Regions from separate parts of the Paenibacillus sp. NPDC101420 genome, predicted to be linked through region 1. Evidence: riboswitches for the same ligand, from Rfam matches in the RefSeq annotation. Region 1 holds a riboswitch; each other region holds the start of a gene.

Region 1 (3,154 bases):
AGTGGGTTCCATGTGGATCCTTATGCCGATAAAATAGAGGTAGGGGGAGAAGTTGTTACCTACCGTGAATTCATATATCTTATGATGAACAAACCCCCGGGTGTCCTGTCAGCTACGGAGGACAAGCGGGATCGGACGGTTTTGGATCTTTTAAAGCACGAGTATGCACAGTTTGAACCGTTTCCTGTAGGAAGGCTAGATAAGGATACTGTGGGACTGCTGCTGATCACTAATGATGGGAAGCTTGCCCATGAATTGCTGTCGCCACGTAAGCATGTCCCGAAAACGTACGAGGCAACCATCGAGGGCGATGTAGACGCGGATGATGTCGCGGCTTTTGCAGCAGGGGTGGAGCTGGAAGATGGCTACGTTACTTTACCTGCACACTTAACCATTCTTGGAAGAGAGCGCGGCAGCAAAGTGATTTCCCATATTTCACTTATCATCACTGAGGGGAAATTTCATCAGGTGAAGCGTATGTTTCAGGCGGTAGGCAAAAAAGTCACTTTTCTGAAACGTGTATCTATGGGAGAATTGAAGCTGGATGAAAGTCTGCCGCTTGGAGCTTGTCGGGAACTGACGTTAGAGGAACTGGCACTCTTAGGCGCAGAATCATCTCAAGGATAATATAGAAAAAGAAAGACAAGGATGGTGGAGTATGAGATACAAACTGATTGCACTAGATGTGGACGGTACGCTATTAAATGATGATCACCACTTAAGCTCTGAGAATAAGGAAGCTATTGCTGAGGTTACACGTCTTGGCGGTCAAATCGTATTGTGTACGGGACGCAGTCCACAGAACTCGATTCCTTTCATGGAGGAAATGGGGCTGACTGGTTACGTGCTTGGTCACAATGGAGCAGCGACGGTACGAGTGGAAGATCGAGAAGTGCTGCACCAATATGGTATGGATGCACGTGGTCTTGACCCCTATATTGACTATTGCCGTAAGCACAATATTCATTATGATGTGAATACTGCTTTTGATATGTATGTTGATAATGTAGAGAATCTGACTAAAGAAGCTAATTATATGTATGAGCACTTCCGTATTGTGCCAGCGACGCTGCCCGCATGGGAAGATTTCCGTGAACCGGTTGTTAAGTTTACTGTATTTACACAGCCAGAAATCCTTGACGAAGCTGAACGTGAATGGCGTACTTGGGCTCCTGAGTACAATATTTTGCGGAGTGGTGAATTTTTCGTTGATTTGATGCATCCCGAATCTTCTAAGGGAAACGCATTAAGAAATCTCGCTGTGAAGCTGGGAATTCCGCAAGAAGAAGTCCTCTCAATCGGTAATTATTTTAATGATATTTCTATGCTTACCTATGCGGGGATGGGCGTGGCGATGGATAATTCTCCTGTAGAGGTAAAAGCGGCAGCGAATGCTGTTACGGGTTCGAACAATGAGCATGGTGTGCGTGATGCGCTGGTTAAATATTGTTTATCCTAATCTTTTTGATCCTGTAAAATAATTTTAGATGCAAAGCATAAAGCGGACTGGAGTCCTGTTTTATGCTTTTTTTTACGTTGACATAAGGATACGAGTAAATCGACGGTAAATAGAAATGGAAGATAAGTCGTTTACAGGTAATTATAACCATGATAAAATTAGCGGTGGGACATGCGTCCGTAAGCTAATTAAAACTAATTGATTGTCCGCGTTAAAGGTAAAATCATCGAAAGATGATGACACAAAGCCATGGGTCTAAAGCCTTTCTACAGAAGGAAATGATCGCCAGGCCGCCATAGGGATGTCTTATGAAGCATAAAGGATAGCTCTAAGAATATGTAGTCAATTTTGAGCTCTTTTATTATTTCGACCTATACGGCGTTACATTATCGCAAGGGGCCGAAAGGGGAAGTACATGAACAGTTTTTTCAAAACAATAGGCACTAGTTTGGCAGTAGGTGCTTTATTGCTGTCCGGAACGATCGGATGGATGTCTAATCCTGAAGTCGTGTCTGCCGCTACCACAACAGCAGTAACCGCGGATCAAATGATTAGCAAAGTAACGGCAGCCTCTAAAGCAATAAAGAATTTTCACTTAGATGTGATCAAAAAACAGGATATTCAGAGCGGTGGGGTACGTATCAGCAACACTAACACACTGAAGCTGGATATTAATCGACTGCCGAATTTTGCTGCAGCCGGCACCGTTGATAGTAGTCTTTTAGAAACAACGTACAGTCTATATGCCAATGACAAGGAGTTTTACTATCTTGTAGACGGAAGTGAACTGATCGATGAATCTGAAGATGAAGGTTACGACGATGACGGTGAGCCAATCGATCCTGATGCGCAGTATTGGATTGGACTGGAGAAGATGGAGTGGGATTCTTTTTACTCCAAAGGTCAATACGATCCTGTTTCCATGCTTGATTCGGTAAAAAAATATAAAAAATCTATGAAAGTCAGCACTGCTGGTGCTCAGACAGTCCTGCAATTCACGGTAACCGATCCGACAGCAGCTAAGGGAATAATCAAGCTCTATGACCAGGAGAACCTCTGGGATGGTGAGACAGTTCAACCCAAAAGCGTAACGTGGAAATTATTCGTCAATACTAAGACCTGGCAGACGGAAAAACTGACAGTCGATCTGAGTTATGTGCTGATAAGTGATGGAGAAAAGGATACATACAACACGAAAATCGAAGCTAAGTATTCCAAGAATAACAAAGGTACAACCATTGTAAAGCCCGCCGAACTAGAATAATAAGGTCGTTTTCATATGGAGTAAAAAGCGCTGTTCAGTAGAACAGCGCTTTTTGCTCCATTCATGACAGTAGCCAACAGGAAGTGAGATATGTAAAAAATAAATAAATATAAAATTGACCTACCAATTATTAGGATTTTAGTACATGCTATTTATGTGATTAATAATCTGAATTAATTTAATAGTGTATGAAATATCATGTTGTAACTATTATATTGAAAAGGTATTATAAGTTAGGTTAAATTTACATTTTTGAGAATTGCTATTCTTTTTAATGATTGATAGGGGGAGTGCGAATAATGTTATCATCCACAGAGCTTAGCAAGCTGAACGAAGTGAATTACAGGGAGGACCGATTAGAGGCACTTAATCATTTTTATGAGGATCTCTGTAATAAGAAAGTAGCCGATGGCTATATTTATTCTCTTAGT
Region 2 (3,154 bases), on a different contig from region 1:
ACTTTTATGATCTTAGGCAACATTATTTTGGGTATTGTTCTAATCGTAGTTCTTGCTGCTCTAACTTTCCCCGTGGCCCGCTTTATCGAGAGAACGCTTACATCTTCTTTTGATGACATCGCGAATGTATCTCATAGTATTTCAAAAGGGGATTTTACTAGTAGAGCCGATGAGAACGGGTCTATGGGGGACGTAAGTCGTTCCTTTAATACTATGATTGACAAGCTCAAGAAGATTTTGACAGAAGCATCACAAATCACTCGTCAAGTTATGGATGCAAGCCGTGGAATCGAAGATAAGAATCAGAATTTGAAAATTGTCATGGCACAGGTAGCCTCTTCGTCTAACGAGCTAGCTCTTGGTGCAAATGAAATATCTACGGATATCGCTGAAATGACAGAATCCATTAAAGATATTGAGAATAAAGTATCCAATTATACGAACTCAACGAAAGAAATGAACAGACGTTCAATACATACATTAGAACTAGTTGAACAAGGACGGCAGTCCGTTGATACTCAAGCTGAAGGCATGCGCAAAAACATCCAGGCTACTCAAAAAGTAGCTGATACTATCGAAGCCCTGTCTCATAATGCTCGCGGAATTACGATGATTACAAAAACCATCACAGAGATCGCTGAGCAGACCAACCTCTTATCGCTGAATGCCTCCATCGAAGCAGCACGCGCCGGGGAGCATGGTCGAGGATTTGCTGTAGTCGCACAGGAGGTTCGTAAACTTGCCGAAGAATCAACGGCTTCAACGAAGGAAGTCTTTGGCTTAGTTCGGAGCATCGAAACTGATATCAAACAAGCGATTGACAATATCGCTATCAACGAAGAAGTCGTACAGGTACAGAATGAGATGATCACTCAATCTGCTCATATCTTTGCTCAAATTGTGCAAAGTGTGCAGTATATTACCGAGCAAATCTCTTCCTTCTCTGCTGAAAGTGATCTGATGTTGGAAAGTGCCTTGAAAATCTCAAGTGCAATAGAGAATATCTCTGCAATCACACAGCAAACCGCTGCCGGCACCGAGGAAGTATCCGCCGCTATGAATGAACAAATTAATGCCCTGCAGTCCGTCGCTGAAGAAACTGAGAAAATGACACAGGCTGTGTTTAATCTACAGAAGACTATCCATATTTTCAAGTTTTAAGTCACTTGCAAATCATATAAACAAGACCAAAAACTCCTCCTAAGTTTTGACTTAGGGGGAGTTTTTTTATATCTATTATTTCATAGGTTGGACAAGACTTTCGTCAAAATTCGAGTTAATTTGCGAAAATATATTGACAAAGGTACTCTAGGAATATATTGTAAAGGAAAATTCTTCTTATAAATTTTAAAATTAATATTGGCAAAATCTTCGAAAGAGGATGACGCAAAACCATGGATCTACAGCCTCATTTTTAATCAGAGGCCATGACTGCCAGGTTGCAGAAAACCAAGACGACTGAACAATTGTTCAGTCTCTATGGCGATTTATGCCACCAACCTGTGCCCTAATTCAGAGCACAGGTTTTCTAATGTTTGATTTTAAAATAACAATCAACTTGTGAGGTGTATTTTTTGAAGACAGTCGCAGATTACATGTCGGAAGCACTACGGAACCTAGGAGTTACCCATTCCTTTGGTATTATTGGGAAATCCATTTGTCCTATTGTTCTTAAAATGGTAGATTACGGTATTGAATTTATTCCTGGGAGACATGAGTCCAGTTCCGGCTTCGAAGCAGCCGGGTATGCGCTTAAAACTGGAAAACTAGGTGTAGCTTTTGGTACTTCAGGTCCTGGTGGAACAAACCTATTAACTGCAGCAGCACATGCTAAGGCTAACAACCTACCTGTCCTATTTATTACTGGCCATCAATCTATTAAAGAGCTTGGAATTCCCCAATGTCAGGACTCTACTTCTTTTCTAGCTGATTTAGCTGATATGTTTAGACCTGCCACCTTATATAGCAAGCTTATTGAACGTGGAGATCACTTTAACACAATCTTTAATCATGCCATATCCATTGCTTTGAGCGGTAATCGTGGTCCAGTTCACCTTTGTATTCCCTTTGATGTACAAACGGAATTGCTAGAGGAATGTAATATTGTAATCCCTGAACGCGAATCACTGGTTAGCCATGCTAATATCGACCGTGTACTTGATGCTATAAATAGCTCTAAGAATCCAATAATTATCGCGGGTAAAGGCGTTAACCGCTCAGGAGCACATAGTGAGCTAATTCAATTAGCGGAAACATTTAATATTCCTGTAGTTACATCTCCAGGTGGTAAAGGGGCTATAGCTTGGGATCATCCACTCTATCACGGTCCAATTGGAGTAGGCGGTTGTACCCATGGGGATGACTTGCTGAATCAAAGTGATCTATTTATCGTTCTCGGGTCACGTTTAAGTGATATGACTATTTGTAATCTTAAAAGGGAAAATCATCCTGCAACATTAATTCAGTTTGATAGCGATCCGACTTTTGTCGGAAAAATATTGTTCTCTAAAACGATTCCAGTGACTGGAGATCTACGCGACAATCTAGTTTACTATCTCAATAATATTGACACGAACAACATCACAAAACGCGAAGCACCGACAAATTCCGATTATACCGAAGAGCCTCCGATTTTACCAAACCTTTCACTTGCATCGGTCTTGAGTACGATGAGTGATTTGATTCCTTATAACAGCACAGTCTTTGTTGATGATGGAAGTCACGGTTTCCATGCTGCGAAATGGTACAAGGTTAAGAAACCGGGCAGTTTTGTTTTCGATGCTTACTTTGCTTGTATGGGTAATTCCATCGGGATGGCGATTGGTGCAAAGGTTGCTGCTCCAGAAGAAACGATCTTCTGCATTACAGGAGACGGCTGCTTTATGATGCTAGGCGCAGAGATTAACGCTGCTGTCTGCAAGGATATTCCTGTCATATTCATTGTTGTGAATAATAAACAGCTAGATATGGCTCTAAAAGGTATGGAAAAAACTACAGGACGTATTGACGGAACTATCTACGAAGTCCCTATGGATGCTGTGAAATTCGCAGAATCACTAGGCGCTAAGGGTTACAAATGTGAGACAGCGGAGGAGTTCGAAACAGCCATCAAGGACGCTGTTGCCATCAACCGTGTTGCCGTCATTGAACTGCT
Region 3 (3,154 bases), on a different contig from region 1:
GTATCGCACGAAAGGCGATAACAATGATGCGCCTGATATGAACCCTACCAGTTCCACGAATGTTGTAGCTGAGTATACCGGGGTCACCGTACCTTACGTAGGTTACGCTATGAATTTCGCAGTTTCCAAAGCTGGAAGTGTCATGCTCATGATCGTACCAGGCTTGATGCTCCTGCTCTATGCTCTGTATTCGTCATGGAAGGCTGTAGCTGCACTCGAAAAGAAAAATGCTGCTATACTGCCCGCCTCTCCACCCCCAACTGAAATACAGTAATTCGTTGATTGTCCGCTTCCGCTTACGAACCGGAAGTTACAATATATAACTTTTATAAAAAAAACCACAAAACCGAGGAGGAATTTTAATTATGGGTATCAAAAAAACATTGGGTCTTGGCGTAGCATCAGCAGCACTGGGTTTATCATTGATTGGTGGAGGAACCTTCGCTTACTTTAGTGACACTGCACAAAGCACTGCTACATTTGCTGCAGGTACACTCGATTTGAACTCCGACCCTTCAGTTATCGTAAATATTCCAAACCTAAAACCAGGTGATACTGTAACCAAATCCTTCAAATTGAAAAACGATGGTTCGCTCGATATCGGATCTATTATTCTGAACACTTCCACTCAAATTACGGATGCTAAAGGTGACAACTACCTGGATTTAGCCCAATTCATTAAGGTCAAATTCCTTAGAAATAACGATAAAGGAACCGTAGTTTCTCCAGAAGATGTAGTCTATCAAACTACGCTTGCTGATTTAAAATCTCAACATCCGGATCTCGTAAAAAATACTGGTTGGGATCAACTCTTCACCGAAGCATCTGGTATTAAAGCCGGCACCAATGACAGCTTCTCCGTCCAATTCGAATTTGTGGAAAATAACCAAGATCAAAATATTTTCCAAGGCGATAGCATAACCCTGACATGGGATTTCGTAGCTAAACAAGGTGCTAAAAAAGATTACTAAGATTAATAGAATAATTTAATATAATACTCGAAGAGCAGCAGATCCTGATTCCGGAAAGCGGATAAGTAGATGCTGCTCTTCTCTTTACAATAAACTTTGTCGAATTTAATGATATTTGCTATACTAATAACAAAAATTACGGAGGGGCGTCAGCATAGTGTCACAAAATATGGGCCAACGTATCCAGCATCTCCGCCTAGAAAAGGGATTGTCCCTATCTGAGCTTGCGGACAGAGCGGATGTTGCTAAGTCGTATCTTAGCAATGTGGAGAGAAACATCCAATCCAATCCTTCAATCCAGTTTATCGAAAAGATCGCCGATGCGCTTCAGGTATCCATCCACGCTTTGCTCTATGGAGAACCTAATGATGCTGAGGAGTCACCTTTAGATTCGGAATGGTTCCGATTGGTGCAGGAAGCTATGGCCTCAGGCATAAGCAAACGCGAATTCAAGGAGTTTCTGGACTACCAGAAATGGCGCCTTGATCAGAAGGATTAATATTCCACCTGACCTGATAAGATCCTCTTCTACTCATACTATTAAACATAAGCGCCCTCGCCCTCCTAACATGGACCGCGAAGGCGTTTTATATTCTAGTAAAATATAAGGACTATTTATCTTGTATACTTTCTTATATACCGAAAAAGGGCCCAGCGAGTTATTGCTGGGCCCTTTTTCAAAATATAACGCACTAAATGTATTACTGCACGGCTTGCACAGTCTTCTCATGAAAGAATCGACGAATTTCATCTGCCTTTATGCCAGCCTTCTTAGCTGCTAATAATAAATGTACCCACTCAACGTCTAGATCAATGACCTGCTGTTCTCTGTTGCTTCCCTGGTTGGACTTGTCCAAAAAATCTCCTCCTAAGATTTTACGTCCCCAGGCAATCCGGCTGTCATAGTATTTCTACCTTAGACCCGCGACTTTGTGCCCCTGTCTTTCGGCAGGTTTACCTTTTACTGGACCCTTTACACGAAAGGATCTACTTTGAAATATATGAAAATCGCTAACTGCAATAACATTATACTATACTAAAGTGGAAAAGTGTGTCGATTTCTGATTAGTTTTTCCATTAAAAAACAAAAAATAGAAGCGCTTTTGTGCGATATCTTGTCCTATTAACACGATACTCGTCCCATTCATAAAATTAATTAAGCCAATATAATGATACTTCCTTCCCTATTAGTTAAAAATAAGGATATTAGAATCATTTTAGTGGGCCTTAGGAATGGGTAATGAGAAGAAACAGCGTTCTTTTCATTAGAACAAGCTAACCCATACCATTTTGCGAACGTATTGGACGAAAGAATGAATTGATTACACGTGTGGAAAGTAGCACAATAAGATGAGAAATGAAACCGCAATCATCACAGCTCCAGTAAGCGTTGACACAAAATGTCACGTATGGAGTTCATCCGTTAAGGAGGATGTATTCATGGCAGCCAAAGAGCCCTATAACGAATCCATTTGGAGTAAGTATTACGGACCCAATTTAGGCTACATTCAAGAAAGATATGAACAGTTTGTGAAAGATCCTTCCACCGTAGAGAATAATTATCGCGAGCTTTTTACAAATTCGGGTCCCCCACCCCTAACACCGGATAGCGAACCGGCTCCACAGCCTCGCATTTCGGGAGACACCGAATGGCTTAGAAAGGCAGTAAGAGCTTCCAAGCTAATCGCTAATATTCGTATATATGGCCATATGGCCGCTGATATTGATCCGCTTGAGCGCGATCACAATCCCATGGCTAAATATCTTGAACTCGAAACCTATGAGCTGACTCGTGAGGATCTGCTCGCACTACCTGCCACGCTCATTTGGGAGAATGCGCCGAATGATGTGCATACCGGATGGGATGCAGTTCAGCGTATGCGTCAGGCTTACACCAAGACAATCGCCTATGAATTCGGGCATGTGCATGAAGAACAAGAACTGAAATGGTTGAACAGACAGGCAGAATCCACAAGCTCACCAGCGCCTTTAAATAATGCAGAACGTAAAGAGCTGCTAAACCGCCTGATCCAAGTAGAGCAATTTGAAACCTTCCTTCACAAAACCTTTGTGGGTCAGAAGCGTTTCAGCTTGGAAGGCAATGACGCACTCGTACCGATGCTGGATGAAATCGTACGCGCTGCTGCGCATGACGGCGCAGAGCATATTCTGATGGGCATGGC
Region 4 (3,154 bases), on a different contig from region 1:
TTAAGAAGGCTTTAAATTGTTCAGGATCTGTAGTCCTGGTCATCATAGGGATCTTGGTAAGCCCCTCGAACCGGATCATAGGTGCTTTACCTTGTTCCTCTGCTGTATATGGATTGACGATATACACTGTACCGCCTTTAGTCACTTCATGTGCATAATAACTATTCGTAGCAAATTCAGGAACGGTTATAATATTCTTACCTGGACGCAATTGCACACCTCTAGCCCAAACATTCCAAGCCGCCTCTTGTTGAGAAAAGACTAAAGAAGGTAGTTTATCGCTCGAAGCTGCGTCCACATAAACGTTGATCGTATCTCCAGGCATTGCAACGAGACCTGTAGGCTGGTTGTTCGTACCGAAACCAATTCTCAGGTTTTCCTGCGCATGCTTTTTCATATCTCCACGTTGTTCCGCCTCAATGATGGTGCCTTCAGTTTGAACTTCACCATTCACTAGCTTCTTAGCTAAATCCAAAGAATCTTTCAGGATTGGATAGAGCGGATGTACTTTTGCCGCTTCTTCTAATTCATTGATTGCGTTGGCGCTATTATAAGCAGGAACAACCGCACTCATCGTGCCATCTGTGAAAATACCATTTACAGCTTCGCTTACTTTATCTTCTGTATAAAATCTAAATTCAGCCGCAAAAGGTCTGTTGATATTGGCTTTTGTGAACTTGAATTTCAATCTTTTAAACTTCGTAGGTTCGAATTTAAACTCCAGAAAATCATTCGTACTAGTCGCGGTTCCGCTAGATACGAGCTGGAAGGTTTCTCCCTTACTTGTTTCTGATGCATAAATTTCAAAAGCCTCTGGGAAGCCTTTGCGGTTATCTCTAGCCAGGAAAGCCAATCTATCTAGTACTTTCGCTTGCGCTAATTCAAACACGACTTCATTCGTGAAGCTGTCATCATTGTTCTTGTTCGTTTCCCAGTGTGTATTCGGCTGGTCATCGAGCATGTATTCCGGTTTCGTACCTGGATAGCTTCCACCGTTCACCGTTACTTTTGATACATTAGAGTTGGGCATTCTATAAGCTTCGCTATAGGCATTTTCGTATGCTGTACCATAGCCTTTTAGCTTCGAAACCTTAGCCGCTGTTGCCTCTATTTGATGATTCTCCAGAAGTACTTTTGCATTCTCTATATCTGCTTGAAACTGCACGTACAGTGGATGTGTCTGTACTTCTTGTTCTAAAGCCGTTAATTTCTCCACCGTATTAAATGCTGCGCTAACTTGACTCAAGGTATCATCTGTAAATAAATTTTTCATTTTAGCGGATACGGTATCTTCTTTGTAAAAAGAAAACTCAGCTGCACTCGCCCAATCTTGGTTAGCTTTTTTGAAGACAAATTTAAGTCTCTTGAAGGCTGTGGGTGCAAACTGAATCTCTACTACGTCACCTGCTCCGCCTTTATATTCTCCAGAGGATACTAGCGTATAATCGCCTGCATCCGTAGTTGAGCCATAAATATCAAATTCCTGAGCAAACCCCTTCCCCTTTGCACTGGATTGTCTTGCAGCGTATACGATTCTATTTAATTCAGTGGACTCATTGAAAACAAAGACAACCTCATTCGTGAACGTTGAACTGTTCGGTTTGCCCGTTTCCCAATACGTACTCATATCGCCATCAATAGCCTTAGCTATAGGTGAACCTGAGTAGTTGCCACCGTTATTGGTAATGGATTTAATATTCGCAGGATTCATTCTAAAAACATCACTATAAGCGCTTAGGATAGCCTTGCCGTAGAGATCAAACGGAATAACTGACGCATTGCTGAATAGGTCAGCCTTGCTTTGTACTACAGTGTTCACTACACTTACCTTGCTTACATCACTTGCTAAAGCATAACCTGCCTCACTCGAAAAACTAGCTAACATGGCTGCTGATGTAGCGATCGCAATCATTTTTTTCATCTTTTCTACCCCCCAGATGTAATATGAATCTCTTCCGTGCCTAAAAATAGGCACAAAAAAAACTACCCCAAAAGAGTAGCTTGATTGCGTATAAAGTCGCATAAAAACTAAGACTTAATTTTTATTAAACTTTAACAAAAAGCGTAATACACTCTTTGGCAGCTGGCTGACAATAGTTATGATAACCTTAGTCCCTATAGCTTTGCGTCCCTACATTTCCATAGGTTTGCCTATGAAGTTTCGAATACATTACAAAGAGTAACATAACGCTACATCTGATCGCATGATTAATTGGTATGAAATCCGAATAGGTAATTGCAATTACTTTTTCTATCGTGATAGATATTCTTTATCGAGTATCCCGGAAGAGAGAGGACACTTTAGGACTGGAGGTCTACTTAACTCCCCGCACCAAACAAACGCCGGAACCAATTCCACACATCGCCCGTGATGGGAATTAACCCGAAGCCATGCTCGCCAACTGCGATTAGACCATATGCCCATTGGCCAATAGCTACTGCTCCCCCAGCAATCCGTCCTATGGCTACCGCCCCAAATGCCGTATCACCTATGGCGACAGCCCCCAACGCTTTTTCGGCTATCGCGATCGCGCCTACAGCCACTCCTGCAATGGCAATCGCCCCAGCTGCGAAGCCAAGCCAGCTAATGGCTATCGCTCCAAGGGCTAACCACATTCCTAGTGATATTGCACCCACGGATAGAACCCCTACGCTTATCGCACCTATGGAAATCAAGCCTACAGCTACATCTCCAATAGCAATTAATCCAACAGCTGTCTTCACTTGTGGCTTGCTTCCGTGACCATACCCCTGACCTGAGTATCGACCCAAATTGCTGCGAATACTTACCACCGGAAATGATGGAGACGGCCATTGATAATCAATTTCTCGTCCACCTAACCCTCTAGAATCCGCCCAGTGTGTGATGTACTTATGCCATTTCATATCCATCCCGTCCCCCTTCTCAATTACCTTAATTATACAACCCCGGGGGTTGGCTGTACTCAGACTCTGACCTGAAATTCATCTCATCCTCTAGACGGAGTTATACTCATTAGTATCACTGTTTGGGAATAGGATCAGGCTTTCCAAATAAATATCCCTGAAACAACTGATAACCACTCTGCTTAAGCCATTCAAAGTCCTCTCTAAACTCCACACCTTCTGCTAAAGGAACGGATTGGATTTCTAAAGCTTTTTCTAAAAATTGTTT

What was found. Region 1 has a riboswitch for cyclic di-GMP ahead of ACQKMP_RS04260 (DUF6612 family protein). Riboswitches for the same ligand answer to the same signal wherever they lie in the genome.
Region 2: it holds a riboswitch for cyclic di-GMP, as region 1 does, so the genes downstream of both, ACQKMP_RS10780 (thiamine pyrophosphate-binding protein) here and ACQKMP_RS04260 (DUF6612 family protein) in region 1, are expected to answer to the same signal.
Region 3: it holds a riboswitch for cyclic di-GMP, as region 1 does, so the genes downstream of both, ACQKMP_RS19050 (anti-repressor SinI family protein) here and ACQKMP_RS04260 (DUF6612 family protein) in region 1, are expected to answer to the same signal.
Region 4: it holds a riboswitch for cyclic di-GMP, as region 1 does, so the genes downstream of both, ACQKMP_RS16105 (NPCBM/NEW2 domain-containing protein) here and ACQKMP_RS04260 (DUF6612 family protein) in region 1, are expected to answer to the same signal.

The regions. Positions count from the first base shown of each region.
Region 1 covers NZ_JBNNSE010000001.1:918,472-921,625, reverse strand. The annotation lists gene ACQKMP_RS04270 (pseudouridine synthase) at 1-627, shown strand, start outside; gene ACQKMP_RS04265 (Cof-type HAD-IIB family hydrolase) at 659-1,459, shown strand; cyclic di-GMP riboswitch class I at 1,666-1,757, shown strand; gene ACQKMP_RS04260 (DUF6612 family protein) at 1,875-2,723, shown strand; gene ACQKMP_RS04255 (serine hydrolase domain-containing protein) at 3,023-3,154, shown strand, end outside.
Region 2 covers NZ_JBNNSE010000002.1:445,295-448,448, reverse strand. The annotation lists gene ACQKMP_RS10785 (methyl-accepting chemotaxis protein) at 1-1,161, shown strand, start outside; cyclic di-GMP riboswitch class I at 1,352-1,447, shown strand; gene ACQKMP_RS10780 (thiamine pyrophosphate-binding protein) at 1,566-3,154, shown strand, end outside.
Region 3 covers NZ_JBNNSE010000004.1:261,490-264,643, reverse strand. The annotation lists gene sipW (signal peptidase I SipW) at 1-274, shown strand, start outside; gene ACQKMP_RS19060 (TasA family protein) at 366-971, shown strand; gene ACQKMP_RS19055 (helix-turn-helix domain-containing protein) at 1,141-1,470, shown strand; gene ACQKMP_RS19050 (anti-repressor SinI family protein) at 1,673-1,828, opposite strand; cyclic di-GMP riboswitch class I at 1,856-1,940, opposite strand; gene ACQKMP_RS19045 (2-oxoglutarate dehydrogenase E1 component) at 2,412-3,154, shown strand, end outside.
Region 4 covers NZ_JBNNSE010000003.1:177,865-181,018, reverse strand. The annotation lists gene ACQKMP_RS16105 (NPCBM/NEW2 domain-containing protein) at 1-1,921, opposite strand, end outside; cyclic di-GMP riboswitch class I at 2,076-2,162, opposite strand; gene ACQKMP_RS16100 (hypothetical protein) at 2,320-2,886, opposite strand; gene ACQKMP_RS16095 (EAL domain-containing protein) at 3,002-3,154, opposite strand, start outside.